2 regions of the Collinsella sp. TM05-37 genome follow, and region 2 is predicted to be linked to the other one. Evidence: riboswitches for the same ligand, from Rfam matches in the RefSeq annotation. Region 2 holds a riboswitch; the other holds the start of a gene.
What was found. Region 2 has a riboswitch for thiamine pyrophosphate ahead of thiC (phosphomethylpyrimidine synthase ThiC). Riboswitches for the same ligand answer to the same signal wherever they lie in the genome.
Positions count from the first base shown of each region.

Region 1 (4,163 bases), on a different contig from region 2:
GTACCGATATCGAGACGGGCAAGGCCGTCTATCACGATCTGCCGTATGGCGACGAGCGCGATATCGAGTGGATTCGGGCGTCATCGGCGATCCCTGTGGCAACGCGTCCCGTTGCTATTGAGGGCCGCAAGTATCTGGATGGTGGCGTGGCCGATTCCATTCCCAGTGCTTGGCTGTTTGCGCAGGGCTATGACCGCAACGTGGTGGTGCTGACGCAGCCGGCGGGCTTTGTAAAGCAGCCCAACAGCGTGATGCCCATGCTGCGGCGCGTGTTCCGTCACTACCCGGAGTTTGTCGCAGCGCTTGAGCATCGGCATGAGGTCTACAATGCCACGCTCGATGACCTGGCGCGTCGCGAGGCGGCCGGCGAGGTCTTTGTGGTACGGCCGAGCGAATCGGTAAAGGTGCCGTCGCTGTGCCGCGAGCCCGATGAGCTCGAGCGCATCTACCAGGTCGGTCGTCGTGATGCGGAGGCGACCTTGCCGGCGCTGGAAACGTATCTGGCGGGGTAGGGGCTGCGGCGGAAAGCGCGTCCCAGAATCGGCGCCCAGAACGGGATGCAGTTTCCCGGACGGGAGGGTTTTGGAAACGGCGTCCCGCGTCTGGAATGGGATGCAGTTTCCCACTGGCCCTCTATACGGAAAGCGCATCCCAGAATGGAGGTCCAAACTGGGATGCGCTTTCCGTTGCTGAAGATATGAGGCCGCGGAGCAGCTGCTCGGCCTATGCCTATGCCTGCTGCCAGGTGTCGACAAGCTCCTTGGCCGCGGCGTAGGGATCGTCGGCGCTGCAGACGGCGCTCACCACAAAGAAGCCGTCGACGCCGGTTGCCTTGAGCTGCGGCAAGTCGGCCGTCTTAACGCCGCCGCCCACCACGATGGGCACGGGGCTTGCCGCGTGGAGTGCGGCCAGGTCCTCAAAGCTCTTGGTGATGATGGAGCCATCGGCTGCGCGTCCGCAGTCGCGCTTGGTCTCGGTCTCGTGGAGCGGGCCGATGCCCAGGTAGTCGACCAGACTCATGTCGGCGGTCTTGACGTACTCGAGCATTTCCTCGCAACGGGCCGAAAGGCCCACGATGGCGTCGGGGCCCAGCAGCTTGCGACAGACCTCGACGGGAATATCGCTCTGGCCCACGTGCACGCCGTCGACCGCAATGCCCTGCTCGCGTGCGGCGAGTACGCAGTCAAGGCGGTCATCGATCAGCAAGGCGACCTGACCGGTCTTGCCGGCCTGTGCGATTGCCTGCGCGGCGTCGCCGGTCAGCGCAATGATCTCGCGGGCGCTTGCCACCTTGGAGCGCACCTGGATGCAGGTAAAGCCGGCGTCGAGTGCCTGGGCCACCACATCGCCCACGGGGCGTCCGAGGGTATTTTCGGGGCCGAGTACCAGATAGGCCGAGATATCAAGGTTGTCGCGGATGCTCATCGTGCTTCCTCCTGCTTTTTGATCTGCGCTTCCATGCGCTCGAGTTTGCCGGTCATGGTGTCGGTAAATCCAGGTCGAATATCGGCTTTGAGCACGACTTCGGTTCGGATGCCCTTGCTCGCTAACACAAAGGTCGCGTCGCGCACGACCTGCATGACCTCGTCCCAGTCGCCCTCGATCTCGGTGAACATCGAGGTGGTGCGGTTGGGAAGGCCGCTCTCGCGAATGACGCGCACGACTTCGGCGACCTCGGCGGACAGTTCATCGCCGGTGCCGCACGGGGCGATGGCCACGGCGACGAGCGTGTTCATGCCGGCATTGGTTGCGGGCTCGGACATGGCTTATGCCTCCTCGAGCTCGAGTTGGTTATCGGCGATGTCTTGGGCGGTTGCGCGGTAGAGCTCGTCGATAAAGGCGGCCTTAAAGCTTGCCGGGGCATCGGCGACGGCGGCGGCACGCGTGCCGGCGACGTTGTAGACGGCGGTACCGCAGACTGCTGCCGTAAACGGATCGGCAGCGCAGGCGTACACGGCCAGCACGCCGCCCTGCGAGCAACCGCAGCCGGTAATCTTTGACATGAGCGGGCTGCCGCCGTGGGATTTGGCCACGGTCGTGCCGTCGGTAATCAGGTCGACTTCGCCCGAGACCACAACGGCGCCGCCGGTGTGGCGAGCGAGCGCCACGGCGGCATCGCGGGCGGCGTCGACCGTGTCGGTGGTATCGACACCACGTACGCGGCTCAGATCGGCCGACTCGCCCTCAAGACCCCACAGGCCGGAGAGTGCGATGATCTCGGAGGCGTTGCCGCGTACGATGGCGGGCTTGTACTGCTTGAGCTCGTTTACCAGCTGGGTGCGCAGGCTACCGATGCCCAGACCCACCGGATCGAGCACCCAGGGCTTGCCGGCGTCGTGTGCCGCCTTGGCCGCGCGGGGAATCGTCTGCTCGTAGATGGGGAAGAGCGTGCCCATGTTGAGATAGATGGCGGCGCCGCCGGCAACGAGCGCCTCGCCCTCGTCGGGCAGATAGACCATGGCGGCCGAACCGCCCACGGCGAGCTGCGCGTTGGCGACAAAGTCGATCGTCACCGTGTTGGTGATGGAGCCGGCCATCGGATTGGTGGCTCGAATCTCCTCTACGGCCTTGACCATATGTTGCTTAAGCTGTTCCGAATCAATCACTGCACATGCCTCCTTGGCATAGAAAAGGGGCGCTGTGCATAGACAGCGCCCCTGTAAAGGCGGCATGCTCCCTACGCCAGCATTAACTGACAGGTTCAAAGGATTGGGCCCTATGCCCTCTCAGCCTTGTGGTTTGCACCGCCGGCACTCCCGCATCGAATCTGTTGTTCCCTATACTAGCGCACCTGCCAATATGGGACAGGTTTATTTTGGCAGGTGGCAACAGGGGCGCTGCATTTTCCCAGATAAAACCTGCCAAGATAAACCTGTCCCTTATTGGCAGGTCGTTACAATAGACGGGATAAAGAATGACCGAGGGGACCTTATGATCAAACTTGTGCTGACCGATATGGACGATACGCTGATTCCTGCTGGACACGATGGCGCCAGCGACTGCGCCATCGAGGGCATTCATGCCATGCAGGCGGCGGGCCTGCATTTTGGCCCGGTTTCGGGTCGCCAGCCGTCCGCGATGGGCTGGATGTTCCGCAATCGCTCCGAGTGCTTCTCGACCGGTGCGTTTTGCAACGGCCAGGTGATGTTTGTCGATGGCGAGGCGGTTGCCTCGCGCGCAACTGATAACGATGCCCTTATGCGCCTGGCCGACTACCTGGAGCAAGAGACCGACGATACCTATTTGAAGGTCTACCGTCTGGGTGATGACTTTTGGGACAACGACGCCTATTGCGTGACAAGCGATCCCGAGCGTGTGCGTCGCGCCATGGAGTCAGGCGGCAACGCGTGGCTCAAGGGCGAAGAGGCTCCCTGTCGCCCTGTCGTTGACGATGCCCCGGTATACAAGGCGAATATCTGGAGTGCCCGTTCGCGCGAGGAGCTCGCCGAGCTGCGCGAGCGTGTTGCCGTCGAGGTGCCGGAGCTCTCGCTCGTGTTTCCCAACAACCGCGTGCGCCTGTTCGACGTTCTTCCGACCGGCTGGGACAAGGGCTGTGCTGCGCTGGAGCTGGCGCGCGCTTTGGGCCTGACGCCCGACGAGGTGGCCGTATTCGGCGATTCCGATAACGATTTGCCCATGATCGATGCCGTTCCCAATTCCGTTGCAGTCGCCAATGCCAACGAGGCCGTCACGGCTGCCGCGCGCTGGCATATCGGCGCTGCGGCAGATGATGCGGTTGCCGGGGCTCTGCATCAGATTGCCGCCTGCGCCGCGACGGGGGAGATGCCGTCGTTTATGCGTCAGATGGACGCGACGGGTTTCGACGTCACGAACGTCTAGGGAGAAAGCCATGAAGCTCCAGCAGCTCAGATATGTCGTCAAAGTTGCCGAATGCGGCAGCATCACCGAGGCCTCGCGCCGGCTCTTTGTGTCGCAGCCTTCGATTACCGCGTCAATTCGCGATCTCGAAAACGAGATGGGTGTACACATCTTTGAGCGCACCAACAAGGGCGTCATTGTGTCCGAGGAAGGCGAGACCTTCTTGGGCTACGCGCGCCAGGTGCTCGACCAGGCCGACCTGCTCGAGGGCAAGTACAAAGGCACGTCCGAGCAGGTGCCGCACTTTAGTGTGAGCTGCCAGCATTATTCCTTTGCCGTTAATG
Region 1 is NZ_QSPN01000001.1:99,135-103,297, reverse strand. It holds gene DXD48_RS00425 (patatin family protein) at 1-512, shown strand, start outside; gene DXD48_RS00420 (thiamine phosphate synthase) at 730-1,425, opposite strand; gene DXD48_RS00415 (thiamine-binding protein) at 1,422-1,763, opposite strand; gene thiM (hydroxyethylthiazole kinase) at 1,767-2,606, opposite strand; TPP riboswitch at 2,658-2,768, opposite strand; gene DXD48_RS00405 (HAD-IIB family hydrolase) at 2,932-3,840, shown strand; gene DXD48_RS00400 (LysR family transcriptional regulator) at 3,851-4,163, shown strand, end outside.
Region 1: linked by a shared signal. The riboswitch ahead of thiM (hydroxyethylthiazole kinase) and the one ahead of thiC (phosphomethylpyrimidine synthase ThiC) in region 2 are both predicted to bind thiamine pyrophosphate.

Region 2 (4,163 bases):
CCACATGTGGTTGACGGGGCCGGAGCCTTTGCCCATGTCAAAGCCGGCGGCCAGAGCGCCCGTTAAGTAGGCCTTGCCGGCGTTGACGGCATCGGCAAGATCCATGCCCTGGGCCAATGCGCAGGCGATGGCGGATGAAAGCGTGCAGCCGGTGCCATGCGTGTTGCCGGTCTCGATGCGCTTGTGGCGGAACCACGTGGTGAGCGGATCGCCCATATGGTTGCCTTCGTTATCGAGTGGCGCGGGTTCGGCCAATACATCGTTGGCCTCGTTGACAAGATGCCCACCCTTAACGAGGGATGCGCAACCAAAGCGGCGGGTGAGGAGCATGGCGGCATTTTGCTGCGTGCGCTCGGAATCGATCTCGTAATCGAGCAGCGCCATGGCCTCGGGAATATTGGGCGTGATAACGGTCGCCAGTGGGAACAGGCAACGAGTAAGCGCCTCGGTGGCATCCTCGGCAATGAGACGGGCGCCCGAGGTGGCGACCATGACGGGGTCGACAACGATGTTTTGCGCATCCCATGCGCTCAAGCGGTCGGCGATAACCTCGATAATCTCGGCAGAGGAAACCATGCCGATTTTGACTGCGTTGGGGCGGATATCGTCAAAAACGGCATCGATCTGCGCCGCGACAATATCCGGGGAGATGTTCTGCACGGCGGTGACGCCCAGTGTGTTTTGCGCTGTGATGGCGGTGATGGCCGTCTCGGCATACAGGCGGTGCGCTGTGATGGTCTTGATGTCGGCCTGAATGCCGGCGCCGCCGCTGGAATCGGATCCTGCGATGGACAGGACGGCGGGTACCTTACTGCGATCCATGTTCGCTCCCTTGTCCGGTCGGAATCAAATGGGTCTTTAAGCCTGCATTATAAAGATGCCCGGGCCGGCTGTATGCCGATCCCGGGCGGGTGATGCAATCTTTACGCAAATGTAAGCAAATGTTCACATGTCAACAATTGACGAGCACCTTGTTGCCGATTGTGGCTCCAGTGACGCGTTAATCCTCCATGCCAAGATCGATCGTCGTGCCCTCGAACACCTTGTTGACGGTACGGACGGCGCACATCTTGCCACACATGGTGCAGGTGCCCTCGGTGGCGGCGGGGGATTCCTCGTAGCGCTTCTTACCGGTGACCGGATCGAGAGCACACTTCCACATGGCATCCCAGTCGAGCTTGCGGCGTGCCTGGCCCATCTTGTCGTCCATGTCGCGGGCGTGCGGCACCTTCTTGGCGATATCGGCGGCGTGCGCGGCAATCTTGGTGGCCATGAGGCCATCGAGCACGTCCTGGGCGTTGGGCAGGCACAGGTGCTCAGCCGGCGTCACGTAGCACAGGAAGTCGGCACCGGAGCTGGCGGAGATGGCGCCGCCGATGGCAGCGGTGATGTGGTCGTAACCCACGCCGATATCGGTCACCAGCGGCCCGAGCACATAGAACGGGGCGTTGTGGCACAGACGCTTCTGCAGTTTCATGTTGGCGGCGATCTCGTCGAGCGCCATGTGGCCCGGGCCCTCGACCATGACCTGGACGCCGGCGGCCCAGGCGCGCTTGCACAGCTTGCCCAGCTCGATCATCTCGGCGGTCTCGGTGGCGTCGTTGGAGTCGTAGAGACAGCCCGGGCGGCAGGAGTCGCCGAGCGAGATCGTCACATCGTACTCGTGGCAGATCTCGAGCACCTCGTCGTAAAACTCGTAGAAGGGGTTCTCGTTGCCGGTGACCTCCATCCAGCCAAACAGCAGCGAGCCGCCGCGGCTGACGATGTTCATCAGGCGGCCGGTCTCCTTAAAGGTCTTGATGACCGATTTGTTGATGCCGCAGTGGATGGTCATAAAGTCCACGCCGTCCTCGGCGTGTGCGCGCACGACCTCGAGCAGGTCGTCCTTGGTAAGCTTGACCAGCGGCTTTTCCATGTAGCCGATGGCGTCGTACATGGGCACCGTGCCCACCATGAGCGGCGTCTCGTCGATGAGCTGCTGGCGGAACTGGCGCGTCTTGCCCGAGTTGGAGAGGTCCATGATGGCGTCGGCGCCAAAGTCCTCGGCGATCTTGACCTTCTTCCACTCCTCGGCGGCATCGGCCTTGTCGCCCGAGATGCCCAGGTTGACGTTGACCTTGGTGGCCAGGCCCTCGCCGACACCAAAGGCGCGCATGCCCTTTTTGATATGCACGATGTTGGCGGGAATGGCGATGCGGCCGTCGGCCACGCGCTCGCGGATGTACTCGGGGTCGCGATGCTCGCGCTCGGCGACCTCCTTCATCTGCGGTGTGATCTGCCCGGCGCGGGCGAAGTCGATTTGCGTGACGAGCTTGGGCTCGGTCTGTGTGCTCATTGGCACGGCTCCCTTCGTTGGCATTACCCATATCAGGTTTGCGGGTCAGGGCGGGCGCGCCCAATCTCAGCCTGTCGTCTTGTCCTGCAAGCTCCCCGTTATGTCATGGGCTCAAGTATAGCCTGAATGGGTACGATTGGGCCAACGAGCGTGCCTGTGGGGAGGCGAACATGGAAGACAAGCATCTATATCGAGAGACGCAATGGGATGTATCGGCCGAGGAAAGCCGTGCGCACCATGGCCTTGTCGCGATTGGCTTTGCGGTGCTTGCCGTGCTGGTGATTGCCTTTTGTATCTGGACGTATGGTGGTCGCGGCGGCGCTGCCTGGGAGTTTGAGGCCGACGATGCCCTGCCGATCATGACGGTGAAGGTCGCTGGTGGTAACACGGTGGCCGCGCCGGGCGACTATTGGTATCCGCGCGACGAGTTTGTGCAGCTGCAGCTGAGCGGTGGCTCCATTCCTGGTGAAGAGATCGAGCGCGTGACCTTCGATGCGTCGCTTAAGACGCTGTCGGTCGAGCTCAAAGATCAGGGGGACGTTCCCACGACCATGGACATTGCGCTGACGGAATGGCGCCTGGAGCCTCCGACGGGTGTTGCGGTGTCCGAGGTTGAGCATGTCAAGATTACCTATCAGGACGGCTCGACAAATGAAATTGCCAAAGCCGACGGCTTGGCGGAATAGACGCCGTGCCTAGGCGGCACATTCAAAAGTAGCGGTGATCCTACAAGGCCTGTTCGTTCAGGAAGACCAAAGTGTTTTTATTTGAAAGCTCGGGAAAGTGGCGATAACCAACGTCGAACGCGGTGAGCCCGCTTACATCCTCGAGCTTGTTTTCTGCCATCCAGCGCACCATGGAGCCGCGTGCCTTTTTGCTGGCGGTCGAGCGCTGGATGGGCTTGCCGTTGCGGATGCCTTCGCCAAAGAGGCATGTGACGACCGTGGCATCGGTGGTGAGGCGGGGCAGAACGGCTTTGGCGTATTCCGCGCTGGCGAGGTTGACGATCGTAGCGTTGGAGCCTGCCGGAGCGATGGCCCGTGCGAGCTTGTCGCCCCAAAACGCATAGAGGTCTCGGGCATCGTCGACGGCAAGCTTCGCGCCCATCTCCAGCCGATACGGTTCAACGGCATGAAAGGGGCGTACGCATCCGTAAAGGCCCGATAGGATCCACAGATGGTCTTGCAGCCATGCGAGCTGCGCGGAATCCATCACCTCGGGTGCCATGCTCTGGTATTGAATGCCGTGATAGGACATGACGGCAGGGGAGAGGTGACGGGCGAGTGCGGGATTGTCGAGATCGCCGTTTTTCAGGATGGGCCCAAACTCATGCAGGGTGTTGAGGCAAGGCCCCAGCAGTTTGTCACTCACGTTCCAGAGCGCCTGCAGACCTCCGCTGCCTTCATTCCGCTCGATATCTAGCAGTGCGCGGTGGAGGCGAGCCGTCTCGTGCGCAAAAGGTGGAATGCCCAGGACTTCAAAAGCATCTTGGGCCGCACGCATCTGCTTGGCGGGCGAAATGATGACCTGCAGCATGGACTCTCCTCTGCCAAAAAGGAAGTTGCGGTGGAATACGGTCTGTTTTGGCCGTTTATGGGCCAGTTTAGTCCGTATTTCACCGCAACTGATGAAGGGTTGGTTAGGCGCGCTCGATGAAGGCCTTGTAGCCGCGATAGGCCTCGTAGATATCGGCCTTGTTGGCGACCTCCCACAGGGCGTGCATGGACAGGACGGCAACGCCGGAGTCGATGACGTTCATGCCATACTCGGCCATGATGTAGGCGATGGTGCCGCCGCCACCCGCGTTGACGCGGCCGAGCTCGCAGGT
Region 2 is NZ_QSPN01000013.1:12,269-16,431, reverse strand. It holds gene thiD (bifunctional hydroxymethylpyrimidine kinase/phosphomethylpyrimidine kinase) at 1-822, opposite strand, end outside; gene thiC (phosphomethylpyrimidine synthase ThiC) at 1,001-2,335, opposite strand; TPP riboswitch at 2,327-2,443, opposite strand; gene DXD48_RS07410 (hypothetical protein) at 2,506-3,021, shown strand; gene DXD48_RS07405 (YaaA family protein) at 3,062-3,871, opposite strand; gene DXD48_RS07400 (aminopeptidase) at 3,975-4,163, opposite strand, start outside.